Linked DNA regions of Verrucomicrobium spinosum DSM 4136 = JCM 18804. The protein of the gene in region 2 interacts with the protein of the main gene of each other region in a pairwise test. Links are inferred from orthologs where the notes say so. Each region holds a gene or a part of one and is shown on either strand. Other genes may lie near its edges.

What was found.
Region 1: the proteins of rplD (region 2) and def interact in binary tests that used the Escherichia coli proteins (3 or more experiments, as listed by UniProt). The link is inferred for Verrucomicrobium spinosum DSM 4136 = JCM 18804 from one-to-one orthologs.

Annotation. Positions count from the first base shown.
Region 1 is NZ_ABIZ01000001.1:37,887-44,672, reverse strand. What follows is about bases 1,594-4,336. They hold def (peptide deformylase), read left to right. Parts: upstream 1,594-2,547; coding sequence 2,548-3,126; downstream 3,127-4,336. Other genes in these bases: VSP_RS00175 (sll0787 family AIR synthase-like protein), read right to left, coding at 3,506-4,336; VSP_RS00185 (ExbD/TolR family protein), read left to right, coding at 1,950-2,405; VSP_RS00190 (MotA/TolQ/ExbB proton channel family protein), read left to right, coding at 1,594-1,890. Also shown: VSP_RS00195 (hypothetical protein), read left to right, coding at 1-1,175; more of VSP_RS00190, read left to right, coding at 1,186-1,593; more of VSP_RS00175, read right to left, coding at 4,337-4,486; VSP_RS00170 (MSMEG_0567/Sll0786 family nitrogen starvation N-acetyltransferase), read right to left, coding at 4,585-5,151; VSP_RS00165 (MSMEG_0569 family flavin-dependent oxidoreductase), read right to left, coding at 5,215-6,507; VSP_RS00160 (MSMEG_0570 family nitrogen starvation response protein), read right to left, coding at 6,560-6,786. UniProt on the Escherichia coli protein: Removes the formyl group from the N-terminal Met of newly synthesized proteins. Requires at least a dipeptide for an efficient rate of reaction. N-terminal L-methionine is a prerequisite for activity but the enzyme has broad specificity at other positions.
Region 2 is NZ_ABIZ01000001.1:5,535,314-5,538,296, forward strand. It holds rplD (50S ribosomal protein L4), read right to left. Parts: upstream 1,805-2,983; coding sequence 1,196-1,804; downstream 1-1,195. Other genes in the region: rplB (50S ribosomal protein L2), read right to left, coding at 29-865; rplW (50S ribosomal protein L23), read right to left, coding at 910-1,194; rplC (50S ribosomal protein L3), read right to left, coding at 1,826-2,464; rpsJ (30S ribosomal protein S10), read right to left, coding at 2,488-2,796; fusA (elongation factor G), read right to left, coding at 2,834-2,983.

The DNA.
Region 1 (6,786 bases), 5.5 Mb from region 2 along the record:
CCCCCGTTGAGGAGGAGACGCTTATCTTCCCGGACGACGTCCCTCCAGAGGTGACTGCGGAGCTGGAACCAGAGCCGGAGCCGGAGCCGGCCCCCACCCCTGAGCTGGAAAAGACGCCGCCGAAGCAGCAGTACGTCCGGACCACGCAAAACACAGAGAGCCCTGAGGCTCCCGCCAATGCCGCCTTCATGTCCGACCGGAACACGGTGGCGTCCTCCAAGCTGCTTCCAGAAAAAAATGGCGAGCCCGGCCGCCCCACGACCCGCGGCATGGATGAGCCGACCTTGGAACTGGCCAACCGGGAATACAAAGATGGCGAGATCAAGAACGACGCCGGCACCTCCATGAGCGGGATTCCCACCCTGCCGGCAGTGACGCTGGTGCCGCCATCCACCCCCAAGGCCCCCTCCCCGGCCGTTGCAGCGGTGCCCCCTCCTCCCGTGCCAGTGCAGGCCGTTCCTGAAGTGAAGCCAGCAGCCACGCCGCCAGCCCGTCTGGATCCGGTCATGACCTCTCCCTCCCTGGATGAGCCCCGGCTATCCCTGCCGGACATCGCCATGAAGGTGGATTCCCGCTCCGAGCAGATGGTGCGTGAGCTCGAGGCGCAGCTCCGCAAGGCAGACGCGGTGGACACCCCGCCACCTGCCCCCCGGACGCCCACCACCGCACTGGAAATGCGGACGCCATTGGACGGTGCCCAGCCCGGCATCCCCCAGCCCCCCCTTCCTGAAGGTGCCTCCCCCAGCGACCGGTCCCCGCTGGTTCCGCCCGTACCAAAGTCTGAACTGGGAGCCTTCACCCCCCAGACCCGTACTAGCGCGACCAAGGGCACCATCAGCAATATCGGCTCGGAAGACTCCGTGGCGGCAGCGGCCACTCCGGTGGGGCGCTACATGCGCCAGGTGACAAGCGCCGTGGAGAAGAAGTGGCATTTTTACCGCAGCCGGGAAGCCGATGCGGTGGAGCCCGGACGTCTCAGCTTGAAGTTCTACGTCAACAAATATGGCAAGGTGGAGGACTTGAAATTCACCATGAAAGATGCCAATCCCTTGATGGAAGATTTCACCATTGAGGCCATCCTCAAGGCTGAAATTCCCCCTATCCCCCTGGACCTGGTTCCCATCCTGGACAGAGAGCGCCTGGAGATCAACTACGACATCGTCATCCATCCCTAATCACCTGCCCATGTTCGAACCTGTCTGCCTTGCCGTCCTTAGTAATGGATTAACGCACATCTGGAACTTCCTCGTGGGAGGAGGACAGGTGATGATCCTGATCGTGCTATGCTCGATCATTTCTGCGACGGTGATCATCATGAAGGCACTCCAGCTGCGGGACAGCATCCTGTTCCCCGCACATATTGAAGAGGAGATCCGCAAGATTGAACGCTATGCCACCACTGGAGACATCACCCCGCTCCAGAACATGCTGGAGGAAGACGGCAGCGTAGCCGCCCAGCTCGGCATCATCGCCATTTCCGGCAAACACGAAACGCGTGAGGAAAACAATGAGGCGTGCGAAACCGCCGCCCACGTGATCCTGCACAGGCTGGAAACAGGCGTACCGCTCCTGGAAGTCATCGTGACGGTCTCCCCGCTGCTCGGCCTGCTTGGCGCGGTGGTGGGCCTCGTGACGGTGTTCTCCACCTTCGGCACAGGCAATGTCGTACCCGACGCCGACACCCAGCAGGTGGCCAAGGGGATCGCCGAGGCGCTCCACAGCACCATCGCCGGCCTCTTGGTGGCCATCCCGACCGTCATCGCCCACGGCTACTTCAGCCGCAAGCTGGACGCCATCTCCGTGCGCATGGAGCTCATCCTCCGCCGCGCCATTCACGACTTCCACCGCCACTTCGAAGTGCGTCGCTCCCCGCTGGCTGGCCGCTATTGAGCCCTCCGCCCCTCCTTGCTAGAGAAAGAGACGAGAAGCGCTGAAGCCGCCCTCCCCGCATGAACATCCGCCGCAAAAAACGCACCACGCCCCAGATCCCCATCGTGGCTCTGGTGGACATCCTTGTGATCGTGCTGCTCTTCATCGTGGCGACCACGACGTTCCGTGAGCAGCGGACGCAGATGAAGATCAACCTGCCTACTTCCAAGACACTGGGCACCAGCGCCCCCTCCAAGGAAAAGCGGACCACCCTGGCCATCACACCAGAACGCAAAATCCTGCTCGATGGGACTGAAGTCACCGCTGACAAACTCGCCGAAGCGCTTGCCGCCCTGCGTGAGCGGGATCCCAAGGCCAAGTTGGAACTTCAGGCCGACAAGGAAACTCCGCTTGGACTCCTCGTCCGGGTGTGGGATTCTCTGAAATCCGCCGGCATTCCCATCAACGACGTGCCGGCCCGCATCCAGCGTGGCATGGTTGCCCCCGCAGCCTCTGCCGCCACGGTGGCCCCGTGATCCAGCTCCCATTCCAGGCCTGACACCCCGCTTTTGCGGAGTCCAGTTCACCGGATCTTGCCTGCGGATCGCCCTTCCGGCGGTCCGCAAGCGTTTCCAAAGTAAACAGACCCCAGTTAAATCTTCATACCCGTCATCATTCATGATCCTGCCCATTGTCATCTACGGCGACCCCGTTCTTCGCGTGAAGTGCAAGCCCATCACCGAAGTCACCGAGGAAATCCGGAAGCTGTCGCAGGACATGATTGAGACCATGCACAACGCCCGCGGCGTGGGTCTGGCTGCCCCGCAGGTCGGCATCGCCCTACAGCTCGCCGTGATAGAAGTGCCGCCAGATGACGAGTCCGTGACCTACGTCCGCCTCAATGGCGAGGACACCCCGCTGGCTGAAGCCATGCCGCTGATCTTCCTGAATCCCAAGCTGGATCACGGGAAAGAGAAAGCCATGGGGGAGGAAGGCTGCCTGAGCATTCCAGATCTGCGCAGCGAAGTCCGTCGCTCCGCCGGGGTGAAAGTGGAGTACCAGACGCTCGACGGAGAGACCCGGACCATCGAAGCGGACGGTCTCCTGGCCCGTGCACTGCAACACGAGATCGACCACCTCAACGGCATTCTCTTCATCGACCGTCTCTCCGCCGCCGCCAAGCTGGGCGTGCGCCGCAAGCTGAAGCGCCTGATGTTGGAGTGGGAAGAAGATGGATTGATCCCGTCGAAACGGTAGTTCGGTAAAACGGTGATTCAGTAATTCGGTAATTCGGTAATTCGGTAGGACAGTAAACCCGTGGGACGGGGAGAAAATTGGGGGCAGTTCGTAGTTCGTGGCTGGGTTCGTGAGAACCTGATCAGGCCGCTCGCCACCCAAGATCCGCTACTCACCCCACAGGGCCGCGCCACTCTCCGCACTTTCACGAGTGCAGCTACGAGCTGCGGCTGCACGGCCAAAGAGAGTCAGTCGTGGCTGGGTTCGTGAGAACCTGGTCAGGCCGCTCGTCACCCAGGATCCGCCGCTCACCCCACAGGGCCTCGCCACCCTCCGCACTTTCACAAGTGCAGCTACGAGCTTCAGCGGCGTGCCCAAAGAGCCTCAGTGGCTCAACTCCTCACAGAGCAGCCGCCGCGATGGAAGGTGATGGCTCCATCTCTGCGAAGGGCACACGCTGGTCACCCCAGGCCAGTTCAAGGAGTTTTCCGCTTGTGATGTTCCCCACCGGGGCGCAGGCGATGCCGCTTCCCGCGAACACCTGGCACACCTCATCCACGTTCTCCGGTGCGGCCGTCAGCAAATAGCCATAGCTAGGAAACGACAAGAGCCAGCGGCTGAGTTCAACATCCACCCCCTGCGGCTTGGGCAGTTGGTCCAACTGCAACACCGCTCCGGCCGCCGAAGTGGCCAGCAACATGGCCAGCGTACCCAGGACACCTCCGTTGCTGATATCCTTGCCTGCGGTGAGCAGCCCGGCCTCCGCAAGGCGAGGCAACAGCTTCAAATCCGTCTGCAACCGCTCCGGGGGCGAGCCCACGCTGGCATTCCAGAAAACAGTGCCCTCTCCACGATAAGCTCCGCGCAAGTCCACGGCCATCAACAGGGTGTCTCCCGGTCTGGCGTCGAAGCTCGTAATCAGCTTTTTCGCGCGGCCCACCACGGCTACAGCCAGCAGGGGAGTGCGCCCCTTGCCAAATCGCGTGGTGTGACCGCCGACAATAGGTACCCCGTACGCAGCAGACGCCGCCTGCATGCCGGCCCAAAGCTCCGAGGTCACGGGGGAGGACTCCTCGGTCCAGACCACATCCACAAGCGCGGTGGGAGTGCCGCCCATGGCGGCAATGTCGCTGAGGTTCACCATCACTGCGCTGTACCCGGCGAACCAGGGGTCGAATTCGATGAAACCTTCCATCATGCCCTCGGCCGCAAAGAGCAGGAAGCCGTCGCCATCTGGAATCGCAGCCGTGTCATCACCCACCGCGATCTTTTGAGCCACCCCCAGAGCAGGGGAATAGGCGGCGGCGATCTTGAGCTTCTCCGCCACATTCGGATGCTCGCGCAGGCTCAGGGCCAGAGATTCAAGCTGGTCGGGGGTCATGGTAAAGGCAGGAGGAAGGACGACACGCTCAAAAGGAAACGGAACTGAGGCCGCAGCCCAGCGTGTCATTCGCCCAGTCTCAAATCGGCACCTGCAGCTCAGGCCACCAGCTCTGCCGGAGGGTAGTGACCCAGTTCTGCCTCCATGTGGGCATGCACGCGCCCGTGCAGCACCCGTTCCTCCAGCTTGAGCCAGTGCAGGCGCTGAAAGAATCGCGCATTCTGTTCCTGCACGTTCGCCAGAAAGCGGTCACACCCAATGGCGTTGGCCGTGGACACCGCTTTGTAGATGAGGCCCGCCCCGAGCGCTCCAAAACCACGGTGCACCGGCTGATGATTCCGCACGCTCACCCCCGGGCTCATCTCCGTGAGGCGACGATGGGCCTTGTGCACACACAACCGACTCCCGTACCAGAGGCGGGGCTCGCGTTCATCGATCCGCACCGTGCCCACCACCTCATCCACCATGCCAGCCACCAGGGTGGCGCAGATGAGGGGAATGGCGTGGGCGTCCACCTCATCGCGATCATGCTCCACAAAGACACCCTGTTCTTCGCAGAAAACATCCCGTCTCAGATTCCAGTAGCCCTGTAGCTCCTGGGGAGTCGAGGCGATCTTGAACACAAAATCCCGGGGTTTATACTCTGGAAAAGGCTCAAAGAGCATGGCTCAAAAGGGGTGGAAGGTCTGTTGGGAAGTCTGCATAGGTTGTGCCAAGCGGGTGGACCATCACGAACCGAGGGCCAGTTCGTTGAGCTTGCGACCGGCCAGAGACTTGGTCGTGTTGTGCCGGGCCTCGACACAATCCGCGAGGAACCGGGCATCATCCGCCACCCCAGAGAACCGGCCGGAGCCCCAGGTGTGCTGCCAGGGCAGACCTAGGAAATAAACACCAGGGACGTCGGTCACGCCCCGCTGGTGGCTCGGGTAGCCCTTGCCGTCGAACACCGGGATCTCCAGCCAGCGGTAGTCTGTCTGGAAACCCATGCTCCAGATGATGGAACGGATGCCCGAGGCGGCGAAGTCGAGATCCGGCGACTCTGCGGGCGGCTGCCAGACCGGAACGTAGCGCTCCTCCTGCGGAACATCGATGCCACGTGAGGCGATGTACTTGTCGATCGTGTTCTTGATGCTGTCCGCCACGTTGTCAGCATTGTCGAGGTTCTGCTTCAAGTCGGTGCCGAACTTGAGCAGGCCCTGGCGCACCTCGAGCAGGCGGCCGTGCAGCTGCATGCCTTCCAGCGCGAACTTGCGCAGGTCGATGTCGCGACCGCCATCACGGCCCGTGACATAGTGGTTGGCCTTGGCCCGCACACGCTCCTTCAGCGGGTGCTCGTGCACCGGCAGGTTGTAGTAGCCCATCTCGTGCAGCCAGTCCACGACGTCCTTCCCGCGATAGCGCCGGGCAGTGCGGGGAGCGCCGCCCACGCAGAGATGCACTTTCCTTCCTTCGAGGTGCAGATCCTCTGCGATCTGGCAGCCAGACTGGCCGGTGCCAACCACCAGCACCGCCCCCTCCGGGAGGGCAGCGGGATTTTTGTAGTCGGAGGAGTGCATCTGCACGATGTCCTCGGGAAACTTCTCCGCCATCCGCGGGACCGTGGCGGTGTGGTAGCCGCCCGTGGCAATCACCACCTGCCCGGCGGTGAACTCACCCTCGCTGGTGCTTATTTCATAGATTCCAGTCTCATGGCGGCGCACCCGCTGCACGGTTACGCCCTCGCGCAGCGGGGGATTGAAGAGCTTCACATAATCCTCGATGTACTTGACGATCTCCTCCTTTTTCATGAAGCCGTTGGGATCGTCCCCAGAGTACTTGAACCCGGGCAGGGCGCATTGCCAGTTGGGCGTGACCAGGCAGAAGTTGTCCCATCGTTTGGAACGCCAGGCCTCGGCGAAGCGGTGTTTTTCAAAGATGAGGTGGTCGATGCCCCGTTCCTTGAGGCAGTAGCTCATGGAGAGGCCGGCCTGGCCTCCGCCAATGATGATGACGGGATAGTGATGGGTGGGCATGACGGACATGGCAGAAGGTAGGGATGCTCGGGCTCCTGGTTTCAGAGGCGGGGGAAAGGGGTCAGATGGAGAGGATGCGAACCGTTCCCTCCGGAGGCTGGTTCTTCGAGAAGTGCTCGATGTCGCTGATCTGGGCGGACGCGGAGGTGCAGTAGAATCCGAACTTGGCCCGCACCCGCTCCGACGCCTCCGTCAGCGCCTCGCGGCTCCGGGAGACAAACTCCGTGACCGTCATTTCCTCGCCCTTCTGAAAATAGGTGCGTACAACGGTGGAAGGGGAGTAGCACT
Region 2 (2,983 bases):
GCTGAATCAGTAAGTTTCTAAGTTGCAGTTACTTGCCTTTGCGGCCCTGCACGATGAGACGGTTGGAGTACTTGCGCTTTTTGCGGGTCTTCTGACCCTTCGCATGACCCCAGGGGCTGAGCAGGTGCTGGCGACCACCACCGGACTTGGAGCGACCTTCACCACCACCGTTCGGGTGGTCGATGGGGTTCATGCACATACCGCGAACGGTCGGGCGAACACCCTGCCAGCGAGTACGGCCGGCTTTGCCGCTGACCACGTTCATGTGTTCCACGTTGCCCACCTGACCGATGGTTGCAAAACACACCGCAAGGATCTTGCGAATCTCACCGGAGGGAAGACGCACGAGGGCGAAGTCACCTTCACGGTTGGAAAGGATGGCTGCCTGGCCAGCGGAGCGGGCAATCTGGCCACCTTTGTTCGGCGTGATCTCGATGTTGTGAATCTGCGTACCAAGAGGAATTTTGCTCAGAGGAAGAGCATTGCCCACTTCCGGAGCCGCTTTTTCACCGGCGACAACCTTGGCACCCACTTCGAGTTTGGCAGGAGCAAGGATATAGCTCTTCTGGCCGTCGGCGAATTGGATGAGGGCGATGCGGGCGGAGCGGTTCGGATCGTATTCGATGCCAACCACGGTGGCGACGTCGTCACGACGGGAGCGCTTGAAATCAATGAGCCGGTACCGACGCTTGTGACCACCACCAATGTGGCGGCACGTGATGCGTCCGGTGTTGTTGCGACCACCGCTCTTGCGGAGGGCCACCGTGAGATTCGGCTCCGGGGTGCTCTTGGTGATTTCCTCAAAACCAGGCCACTGCTTGTAGCGGTTCGAGGGCGTGTTGGGCTTGTAAGTAGTAAGAGCCATAACGCTGGGTTTAAAAATAGGTTGGCGGTTGCTCGGGCCGTCGGCTAGGCGAGTTCAATCTTCTCGCCGTCTTTGAGCCGGACGACGGCTTTCTTCCAGTGATTGGTGCGGCCAAAGTCGGCGCGACGTTCGCGCTTCTTCTTGCCGGCGTAGTTCATCGTGCGGACGCCGACGACCGTTTTGCCAAAGATCTTCTCAACAGCCTGCTTGATCTCAAGCTTGTTGGCGCGGGGATCCACGTTGAAGACGTACTCATTGAGAGTTTCGCCAAGAACGGTGGCCTTTTCGCTCAACCGGATGGTCTTGATAACTTGATAAAGGTCTTTCATGTTAGGCAGTCCTCCGGGCGATGGTTTCAAGGGCAGCGCCCGAGATGATGATCTTGTCGTAAGCGAGCAGGTGCTCGGCATTCACGTCGGTGGCGGCCATAAGCTGCACGTTCTGGACGTTGCGACCGCTGCGGAATGTCAGTTCGTCAAAGCTGTCAGCGAGCACCAACACCTTGCGGGCGTCGGTCAGGCCAGCGATGGCGGCGACAAAGCTCTTGGTCTTGCCATCGGAAACCTGGAAGTCAGCCGTGACCAGCACATCTCCGTCGTTGATCCGGGAAGTGAGCGCCGTGCGGAAAGCAAGCGTCTTCACCTGACGGGGAATCTTCTTGGAGTAGTCGCGGGGCTTGGGACCCCAGACCACGCCACCACCACTCCAGATCGGGGAGCGGGCGCTGCCCATACGAGCGCGGCCTGTTCCCTTCTGCTTCCAGAGCTTTTTGCCACTGCCGGCAACTTCATTGCGCGACTTCGTGGAGGCGTTACCCTGGCGGCGGTTGGCGCGGTAGGCGATGATGGTGTCATGCAATGCGTGGGCACCCTTGCGGCCCTCCACCACTTGCACGTTGGCCTGCTTGGCCGCGTCGATCGTTAATACATTCGATGCCATGATGACTGCACTCCTTTCAAATTACTTCTTGGTCTGCTTCTTGATAGCAGGACGGACGATGACATAGCTGCCATTCGGTCCGGGAACGGCGCCCGCGATCAGGAGCACGCCGTCTTCGGCACGGCTCTGGACCACTTTGAGATTTTGCGTCGTGCGACGGTCGAAACCATGACGCCCGGGCATCTTCTGGTTCTTCCAAACACGCCCTGGGGTCAGACGGCAACCGATGGAACCAGTCCGGCGGTGCATCATGGAACCGTGCGATGCGGGCTGGCCCTTGAAGTTGTAACGCTTCACAACGCCGGAGAAACCCTTGCCCTTGGTGGTGCCGATCACATCGACATACTCACCGTCAGCAAATTTGTCTGCACCGAGGGTGGAACCGGCTTCTGGTGCCTCCCCTTCCGTGCGAAACTCGCGAACCACATACTTGGCCGTGGCGTTGTGCTTCTTGAAGTGCTCGAGCTCCGGTTTGGAGCAGCGATTTTCCTTCTTTTCGCTATAGCCAACTTGCACGGCGGTATAGCCGTCCTTGTCTGCGTTCTTGACCTGGACAACCTGGTTGCCGGCCACGTCAATCACCGTCACAGCGACGGCGCTGCCGTCCTTGAGGTAAACCTGGGTCATCCCCACTTTTTTGCCAATCAATCCGATGCTCATGGATGGTAATCCTCAGGTGTGACTTAGATGCGAATGGTGATGTCCACGCCGGACGGGAGGTTGAGCTTCTTGAGCTCGTCCACGGTGCGGGCGGTCGGGTCAACGATGTCCAGCAAGCGCTTGTGCGTGCGGATTTCGAAATGTTCGGACGACTTCTTGTCCACGTGCGGTGAGCGGTTCACGTTGAACTTCTCAATGCGCGTCGGAAGAGGGATAGGTCCCGCGACTTTGGCGCCGGTGCGCTTGGCGGTCTCGACGATCTCGGCCGTGGACTTGTCCAGGACGCGATAGTCATAGGCGCGCAGGCGGATTCTGATGCGTTGGCTTTGCATGATGGGTACTCCCGCTGGTTGAAATATTGGTTGTTAATTAGGCCTTCTTGCCACCGCGCTGCTCAACGATCTGGTCCACGATCTGTTGCGGCACCTGGTCGAAATGGGACGGCTGCATCGAGTAGGATGCGCGACCGCTGGAGAGCGTGCGAATCGTCGTGCTGTAGCCGAACATTTCAGCCAGCGG